DNA from 4 places in the Neobacillus sp. MER 74 genome. Region 3 is predicted to be linked to each of the others. Evidence: riboswitches for the same ligand, from Rfam matches in the RefSeq annotation. Region 3 holds a riboswitch; each other region holds the start of a gene.
What was found. Region 3 has a riboswitch for cyclic di-GMP ahead of M3610_RS07165 (anti-repressor SinI family protein). Riboswitches for the same ligand answer to the same signal wherever they lie in the genome.

Region 1: another riboswitch for cyclic di-GMP. It lies ahead of M3610_RS24940 (DUF3789 domain-containing protein); the one in region 3 lies ahead of M3610_RS07165 (anti-repressor SinI family protein).
Region 2: another riboswitch for cyclic di-GMP. It lies ahead of M3610_RS11250 (anti-repressor SinI family protein); the one in region 3 lies ahead of M3610_RS07165 (anti-repressor SinI family protein).
Region 4: another riboswitch for cyclic di-GMP. It lies ahead of M3610_RS23690 (hypothetical protein); the one in region 3 lies ahead of M3610_RS07165 (anti-repressor SinI family protein).

The regions. Positions count from the first base shown of each region.
Region 1 covers NZ_JAMAUV010000029.1:39,127-41,332, reverse strand. The annotation lists cyclic di-GMP riboswitch class I at 729-814, shown strand; gene M3610_RS24940 (DUF3789 domain-containing protein) at 863-973, shown strand; gene M3610_RS24935 (LCP family protein) at 1,193-2,170, opposite strand.
Region 2 covers NZ_JAMAUV010000005.1:142,900-145,105, forward strand. The annotation lists gene map (type I methionyl aminopeptidase) at 1-257, opposite strand, end outside; gene M3610_RS11245 (helix-turn-helix domain-containing protein) at 528-854, shown strand; gene M3610_RS11250 (anti-repressor SinI family protein) at 946-1,068, opposite strand; cyclic di-GMP riboswitch class I at 1,099-1,186, opposite strand; gene M3610_RS11255 (hypothetical protein) at 1,803-2,006, shown strand.
Region 3 covers NZ_JAMAUV010000003.1:99,019-101,224, reverse strand. The annotation lists gene M3610_RS07175 (DUF421 domain-containing protein) at 1-223, opposite strand, end outside; gene M3610_RS07170 (VanZ family protein) at 260-739, opposite strand; cyclic di-GMP riboswitch class I at 1,281-1,364, shown strand; gene M3610_RS07165 (anti-repressor SinI family protein) at 1,393-1,542, shown strand; gene M3610_RS07160 (lactonase family protein) at 1,642-2,206, opposite strand, start outside.
Region 4 covers NZ_JAMAUV010000025.1:10,881-13,086, reverse strand. The annotation lists gene M3610_RS23700 (MerR family transcriptional regulator) at 1-11, shown strand, start outside; gene M3610_RS23695 (alpha/beta fold hydrolase) at 198-1,049, opposite strand; cyclic di-GMP riboswitch class I at 1,242-1,325, shown strand; gene M3610_RS23690 (hypothetical protein) at 1,354-1,746, shown strand; gene M3610_RS23685 (zinc-dependent alcohol dehydrogenase family protein) at 2,182-2,206, opposite strand, start outside.

The DNA of each region.
Region 1 (2,206 bases), on a different contig from region 3:
TTAATTGATTATATAGCATTTTAGATATTATCACAAAAGCAAATTAATAACTAATTTAATCCAACCGAAAAACGCAAACCATAATGGAACACTTAAAGACGTTCCCCACAATAATCCTAATAAAAGATTCCCTTGCTTGTCCATGAAATCCACTCCTATTGTTAGTTGTAGATAAATCTGGTGATGCACGGTTCTGTTTTTTAGTATATGTAAACGCTTTCGGTCTTTCTTTTCTATATGTTACCCAAATAAGGATGGATAATAAAGTAGAAATATGCAAATAATAGACAAAATATTTCGACAAATGTATTTGATAAACTTTCCCATAGGGAAGGCAAAACCTATTAATCAAATTAGTATTTATCATAAATAAGACACTGCATTCCTTTAGTGAAAAATTTTACGTAGTATAAAATAGACGATTGCCCATAAAGGAATTGATAAAAGGATCCCCCAAAGGCAGCCCTTACCAAAATTTTTCCCATCTTCTTTTTCTGCCATGTTATCACTCCACTTCGAAACAGGTTGCTTACCACTATTTAACCATGTGTGGGTGAACGGTTATATCTAAATCGTTCGATGATTAGCTACAAATTATTCTTGATCATGTCGAACAGGAATAGGAATTGGAAGGCTGGGTTTTTGTCACATTATTAACATATAAATAGGTTAATAGGTCTATTTATTACTAGAAACAATTGGTATACTATCAATATAAGCACATAGTTCGTACGAAAGGGCAAACCCATTGAAAAGTGGAGGCGCAAAACTAAAGGGGCTAAGGTTTTTACAACTATGCCAGCCAGCTACCGAATATGATCACCTTACTACGGATTATGAATATACTCTGGGAGGTTACACTATGGTTATCTTTATTGCAGGTTTATTTGTTGGATCGTTCTCTATGCTTACAGTAATGAGTCTTATGGTTGCAGCTAAACGGGGAGACCGACTCCTTGAATCACAACAATAATTGAAAGCGTTTTCCAAACAATCTCAACTTAGGGTAAGCGAAATCTCTAATTTAGATGTATTAACATATGTCGGTCAGTTAAAGTGATAAATTTTGTTACAATAACATCTACTAAATACTGAACTATTACACATTAAAAGGAAAAAATGAAGGAGAACTGATATCAGTTCTCCTTCGTTTTTTCCTTTATAGCTTTGTGTAAAATTTTTAAATAGTATATTAAAAATGAGTGGATATTAGATCTTTTATTTTATCCTGATCAATTACCAGTTGATAGTTATTAGCCTTTAAAATGTCATCATACATTCTTTTTCCAACACCAGGAATCTGATGATATTCCAATTGAGTATTCGGTTCAAAGTCTTTTGCTGCGAGTCCAAGACTTAACATATCGGAAGTTGACATATTGCTTGCTATCACAAAATCAGGAATGGATTTTACAAGTGACGGCAAATTATTGATATTACTTGGACTAAGTGCTTTCTTAGCAATTCCTTTTAATGCTTCCTCTTGGAGTTTTTGACGACCATATTCTCCATTTTTTAGAGAATAGCGTTCGTGGACAACCTCAGCGACCATTTTTCCATCAAAAGCATGTATCCCAGTACTTATTACTTTATTTTTATTTTCACCATACCAAGGATGTGTTAATTTGACATCAAATGGGACATTCATATCAATCCCACCAACCGCATCAACCATCGCTTGAAAGCCGCCATAATTGGTTTCTACGTAATAATTGATTGGAACACCGGTTAATTCTCCAACTGCTTTGACAGCAGCTTCTACCCCTTTTTTGGCCCCTTTTGTTGCCTGCATAATATATTGGACACTCGTAATTTTAGTATATCCATAGCCATCTAAATGAACACGGGTATCACGGGGAATGCTTATTGCATCATATTCATGCTTCGTTAAATCAACATGGACAAGCATCATTGAATCCGAATGCCCTATATTTTGACCTTTTCTTTCATCGGAACCAATTAATAACAAATTAAATACAGGTTCTTTTATATCTACACTTTTATTTACCTGCTGTTCATTATTCCCAGAACTTACAACCGGAACTGATGTAAAATGATTACTTGGTTGTAATTGATAATATCCGTACACTACGCCTGCGATAACGAGTAATAGGATACCCAAAAGGCTAAAGCCTACTATTTTCCATTTATTTTTACCTTTTTTTTTCATATTTCCTCCGATATTGGTAGAGAGTTTCCTCTAAAT
Region 2 (2,206 bases), on a different contig from region 3:
TTTAAAGGTTCTTTCCTTGGAAAGCCGTGGCATATTTCGTCATTTATACTTGCACATGTCGCATATTCATAGCCCTTATAGCCTTTTTGTTCTGGAGTCGCACCTTTTTTCTTAAGAAATTCTTCCACAAAGGCATCAATTTCCCAAGTGGTAATACCTGGTTTAATCAATTTAGCTATTTCTTTATGACAGGCAGCTAGAATTTCCCCTGCCTTTTTCATTGCTTCTATTTCACGTTGTGATTTAAGGACAATCATTATTGTAGGGTCCCCTTCCTTTTTATTTATTTTTATGTATGCAAATCAAAATTGTTATTCGACTAAAAACATACCACTAATAAATTATAAAACATGCCGCAATAGGCAACACTTTTAATATAACTCTATCCTGATATTTTTTCAAAAATACTTTATCTATATTATTTCATAAAGTACATATTTTCCTTATTAATTTGTTCTTAATATGGTGCTTTCTTATTCTTTTTGATAGAATTAATGTAGAGTGAATAATAATTGGGTGTGAGACAAATGATTGGTGATCGCGTAAAAAAATTTCGCTTAGATAGAAAGATGTCACTTTCCGAACTTGCTGCTCAAGCAGGTGTGGCTAAATCTTATTTAAGTAACCTTGAAAATAACAAACAAGAGAATCCTTCTATAAAGTTTCTAGAAAAAATCGCTGTTGTTTTAAATATTCCTGTGGATCACTTGATACATGAAGAGATTAATAAAGAGGAACTAGATATTGATTGGATGAATCTAGTCAAGGACGCAATGAATTCGGGCGTTTCTAAGGAACAATTTCGAGATTTCCTTGAATTTAACAAATGGCGAATTAATCAAAATGATAAGTAGAAATAAAACAATCTTATTGAAAAAGAAAAGCATTCTACAAAAAAGTTATTTTTGTGTAGAATGCTTTTTTTGTACTTCCTTGTGTGTCTTATCATCTCTCTGTGACCAAGAAATCACGAACTGCTTCTATGGATAACCCTAAGTCCTTTGCTTCCAATATGAGTGCAATCCATTCCTGATCGATTACTTCAAATTCATTTTTCGTAATAACCACTATACTCACTCCTAAAATACAGAATGTATTCCAGGTAGCCCGGCCATCCTAGCAAAAAACCTGCCTTAGACCCTCGGCTTTGCGTCCCTGCTTTTCAACAGGTTTGCCTTTTTCTGACATTTAATAAAACTTAAGTCACTGAATTCGATAGGACAATTTACTTAATCGTTATTGATATTATATCTAGTCCTATTTTAGTTGGTTGTTGTAATTTGTCGTATTGATTAAATTTTCACACAATTAATTATAGCAAATTATACCATATTTCTACAAAAATATCCCAATTAAGACTTTTAATCCAAACACCATCTGTCAAAATAGTGAATTTTTGGAAAAAACCTTGTTGTTTATTCCCTCCGTTAACCAAAACCAAAATACTTTTCCAACATATAACTTAAATATTTGTCTAAACTATGAAAATTGGCATATAATGTAAAAAACAAAATTATTTTCTGAATATTATTAATATTATAGAATAGGTGGTGATTTCATACAATGACCTTTATCCATGTGTTGAATTTTTCAATTCCGATTGCATTTATTGTGTTTGCAGGGTATTTTTTGGATCGCATATGCAAGCCAGACTCCACCAAACAAAAAGCTGGTGAAGATTGAATCTATTAAAAGGATTCCTCTGTCATTCAGCTTTTTCTTTTTTGTGGAAGGAATTAAAAAAGTAATTATTTCACTCTGTTTCGGGAATGATACTTGCGTAGACGAAAGGAGTGTTGTAATTGGCACGTGGAGAACATTTTGAACATAAAAAGAAAAACCATCCAGGAAACTTCCCGGAAGGCAGTTTAACAGAAAAACACGCGAAAGAAGCTGTTGGTGACGAAGAATTCCTAGTTGTACGTGAAGCGTTTAAAAATCGTGTAGAAAACGAGGATGAGTATCGAGGAGATACTGCCCGATTACTAAATGATCAGACAGAATAAAAGGCGTGAGCATCTCACGCCTTCTTTTTATTAAGAAAAGCGCAAGCGCCCTGGTCAGCGGCGTATGGCCTGGAGCACTCCAACTGAGATAAAGGAAACACGAAGAGCCGGAGGCGCATTCGTGCTTGACTTATCGTAGGGCGGAGAGCGAAGGACACTAGCCGCTAGGGCGCTGGAGCTAAACAGTAATCTAAGTTCAA
Region 3 (2,206 bases):
TGGTTGTAGTCATTGCACCCTTCATTCCAAGGTGCTCATCTGATAATGGATGGGCAATAATATTACCAACAACTAAGGCGATAACGAAATCAAGTAATCTTAATTGAGAAATCGCGCGCTGTCCTATTAGTTTAGCAACAATGAGCATAAAGAAGAATCCAATTACAGCTCTTAAAATCCACTCCATGAAATTAAGAGTTTCCTGAGCTTGCAAAAAATCCATTGAAGGCAAATAGTCACTCCCTTAACAATAATCGTCCTACTTATTATTGTCACGATTAAGCAATTTTAATATAAAAAATACCGATACAATACCGAATGAGTCAATAACTAAATCGTAAAACCGTCCATCTCTACCAAAAAACAATTGCAGGAATTCTGTAAAAAACGCAAAAATAATGGATATGCCAATAGAATATTTGTGACTTCTTATTAGATTGAAGAGAAGAAAATCCATGATCGCAAAACCAACAAAATGTCCTAATTTAATTTTAATAAATTCAGGATGAATCAAAGTTAAATCATTAAAATAAAAAAAAGACAAAAAATCAGGATTTGAAACCCACTTTAATCCAAAAGAATGTAAATATATTAGTCGCTCTATACTCTCAGTCCAGGTATTAATCAACAAAAATAGGCCCCATAAAATAATCAATAGAACTTTTATGAAAAGAAATCGTTTCTGTGTCTTTCTTTTCTTATCGATTCTACAGCTACCTTGTATTGGTTGATGATCCAAAATACTTGCTCCTAACTAACTATTATTTCTTAATCTACATTTTACCATTGTTCCTTTTAAAGAACAAACCGGGATATTCACATTAAAATAATCCAATAATCTACCACTTTCGTATTATAGGTAAATGAAATTTCACTGGGTAAAATTAACTCCTCTCCGTTTACAAAATTCTACAATTTCTTTATAATGAACAATAGAAGTTCTTTTTTAGGAACTAATAATTAGAAAAGAAGGGGAATCATGATATATCCACTAATAAAAGAAAGAAACAAGATTCACATTGTGAAGGATTCCTATCATTGTGCATGCGGTATAGTCTTTAACAAGGAACGGATTATTAATAGGAAGACCCTTAAAAAAATTAAATTTATTGAAATAGGTCAGGTAACATGTGAGAAATGTGTTTTAAAACTTCTAAACTACGATTAATTGGTTTATATAATTTTTGTCGAAATCCTGTCGATTTTTTTGGAAATATTTTCATTTAGTTTCCATCAAGACTATAGTACTATTAGTTTATTCTATAATACTTTAATACTATGAATGACAAAGGCAAACCTTTCGAAAGATTGGGACGCAAAGCTACAGGTCTAAGGTTTTTAACTAGGATGGCTGAGTTACCTAAAATAGTAATCATTTTAGGAGGGTTAATTTTGTCTGCATTAACCGTTGAACAAGATATTGATACAGAATGGTTAGATCTTATTAATGAAGCTAAAAAGATAGGACTCTCTATTGATGAAATTAGGGATTTCCTAAATCGCTCCCTTGGATTAAAGACTATTGAACCGGAATATAATTAATAAGAGGGGTAATTTGGTGTTTAATTTTCGCAATATTCAATTGATTAAAAAAACAGCTTAACAAATTAATGAGCAATTTGTTAAGCTGTTTTTTTAATTTTAATAATTTAAAAACTTCACACAAACCGGATACGGAACCTCGATATCAGCCTGAATCAATGCAAGTTTTCCTGTGTTTTCATCACGCGAAAACAAGACGAGGTTACTGGACTCTTGGTTCGACGCCACAATGAATTTCTCTGTTGGGTCGAACATAAAATCTCTCGGCCAATCCCCTTCAGTGGAGGTGCGATCAACAAAGCTAAGCTCTCCCGTTTCTTGGTCTACACGGAAAACAGCAATACTGTTATGGCCACGATTACCCGCGTAAACAAACTGTCCATCAGATGAAATATGAATGGCGCTTCCTTGATTATTCTCGGTGAAATCTTCAGGAAGCGTAGAAATATATTGTTTCTCTGTAAAACGACCATTTTCCGAATGATAGGATAAAACAATCACTTCCGAACTAAACTCTGTCATGATATATGCAAATTTTTGGTTTGGATGGAAAACTAAATGTCTTGGTCCGCTTCCAGCCTTTAATGGAAGAAAGTGCGCTTTTGAAAGTGTCCCATCACTGTTGACTGCATAAGTAATTAAAGCATCAATACCCAATTCAACC
Region 4 (2,206 bases), on a different contig from region 3:
CTATTAATTAGGGCTCACAGTATTGTGGGACATTTCTCCTTAAATGTTAATGTATTTAAAACCATCTAAAGAAAAAAAGCCGAGCATCCCAATTCAAACTAAGATGCTCGGCTTTTTCGATTGAAAATATTTAAACTAAACCTGCATAGCCACATCCTTGGTATCCATCCCTAATTCAATAGATAAAAAATTTCAATTTACCGAAGAAAATTCTCAATGACGGTAATTTGTTCTTTAGTATTTAATGCTGGGGCATGACCAAGTTTTGGAATCGTTACCATTTGACAGTTTGGTTTTTGCTTCATTTTTTCTGCAACATCGAGAGGTAGAACGTCGGATATTTCTCCTCGAATGAGTAATATTTTTGATTGAATTGCTTTCCAGTAGTTCCATAAGTTTAGATCTTCTGTGTGCTGAAATTGCAAAGCAATGTTTGGATCATAATCAGGACTCACTCCACCCTCATCTCTTCTTCTACATGAGTATTGGGTAAAATCATTCCACTCCTCTTCATTCGAAAGACCAAATGTGGTATAAATGGTTTGATAATACTTCTTTAATTCACTAAAGGTTTTAAATTGCGGTGGATTCCCTACATAGCTAATAATTCGTTTAATGCCTTCAATATCCTGTACAGCATTTTCAGAAGCACCTGCTCCAATGTCATTTAAAACTAAATGTGAAATCCGGTTCTGATGATTAGGCGTTCCAGCAATACGCATTCCAATGGCTCCACCCATTGAGGTCCCAACCCATCGGACCCGTTCGATTCCTAAATGGTCCAATAATTGAATCGCCAGGTTACTGTAGTTTTCAAAACAATAGTCCTTTTCAGGGGAAGAACTCCATTGGCTCAATCCCCGCCCAATTGTATCCGGACAAAGGATATAATAGTTTTGGGATAGATGGCGGGCTAAAATATCAAAGTCTCGCCCATTTCGAGTTAAACCGTGCCAACAAACCACAGCTGGTTTCTGTGGATCTCCCCATTCTGTAAAATGAACTTCCATTCCATTAATCATTTCAAACCTAGATCTAGGAGAAGACATAAAACCACCACCATTCATTTTTAATATTCCGACAATTAAATATTCGATTTACTGGCAAGAATCCCTTCTTCCACCTACTCACAATATCTTTGAAATGGGAATTTGTTTCCAATTTTTTTCATAAAACGTCGGTATTTGTAGAACTTTATTTTGTAATTTTTGAAAAAATTGTAATATAATTTACATATCGTTTATAGATAAAGGCAAACTTTTCGAAAGATTGGGACGCAAAGCTTCGGGTCTAAGGTTTAAAACTATGATGGCTGGGCTGCCTAAAATAGGACTTATTTTAGGAGGCTAGATTATGAAAAAAATCAATTTGGAATATGCAATACTAGATCAAGACTGGGGAGTTCAAGAACTAGACGATTGTATTCGTCTTCTTATTGATGTGAAATTAAATTTGGATAAAATGGACTTAGAGCCTGAAGTGAAGAATGCCTTCCCTTACTTTCATTTAATTGTTGATCTTTATCCAAACGGATATATTAACTATGAAATGTATCATCATTTTAGTAATTTAAAATTTAAAAGATTTTCGTTATATAGTTGCTGTGGACAAAAAGATGGAATGGTTTGTTCGTTCTTTAATCAATATGCAGCGGAAGTTTTTTGCGAAGTTCTAAAAAAAGAGGAGAAGATTAAGCACTTCTTTACTTGGCATCTTTCTAATAACAAAAAGAGTGTTAACCAATAATATTACAATGGTCCTGAATGGAGTTTTTTGATTTCTTAATATGATGGATGTTGTTAGAAGAGCTGCCAAAATTGGCAGCTCTGATTTTTCTATATAGCATCCTTTTTCCTTCAACCATATTTCAACAAAATAAAATTTTTATGAAGTTCCCTTTCATTTATTGAAATCCTGACAGCTAAGTCTTCCGTTCTTAAAACAAAATCTTTTACTCCAATAAATTCAGATTCAGCAATCAAATAGAATTGTGTTCCCTTTTTTAAACCTTTAAAGTTATTCTTTAACTTATATACCTTCATTATTTTAACTAGTTTCTCCCATAATCTTTATTAACACAGACATTTACACTTTTTTATTGCTTTTTTGAGTCTGCTATCAACAAAAATCCAGTAATGCTCTTCAATTAGAATCAAATCTTATTCTAGAAAAAATACAATTTTACCATTTATTTATCAATACAATC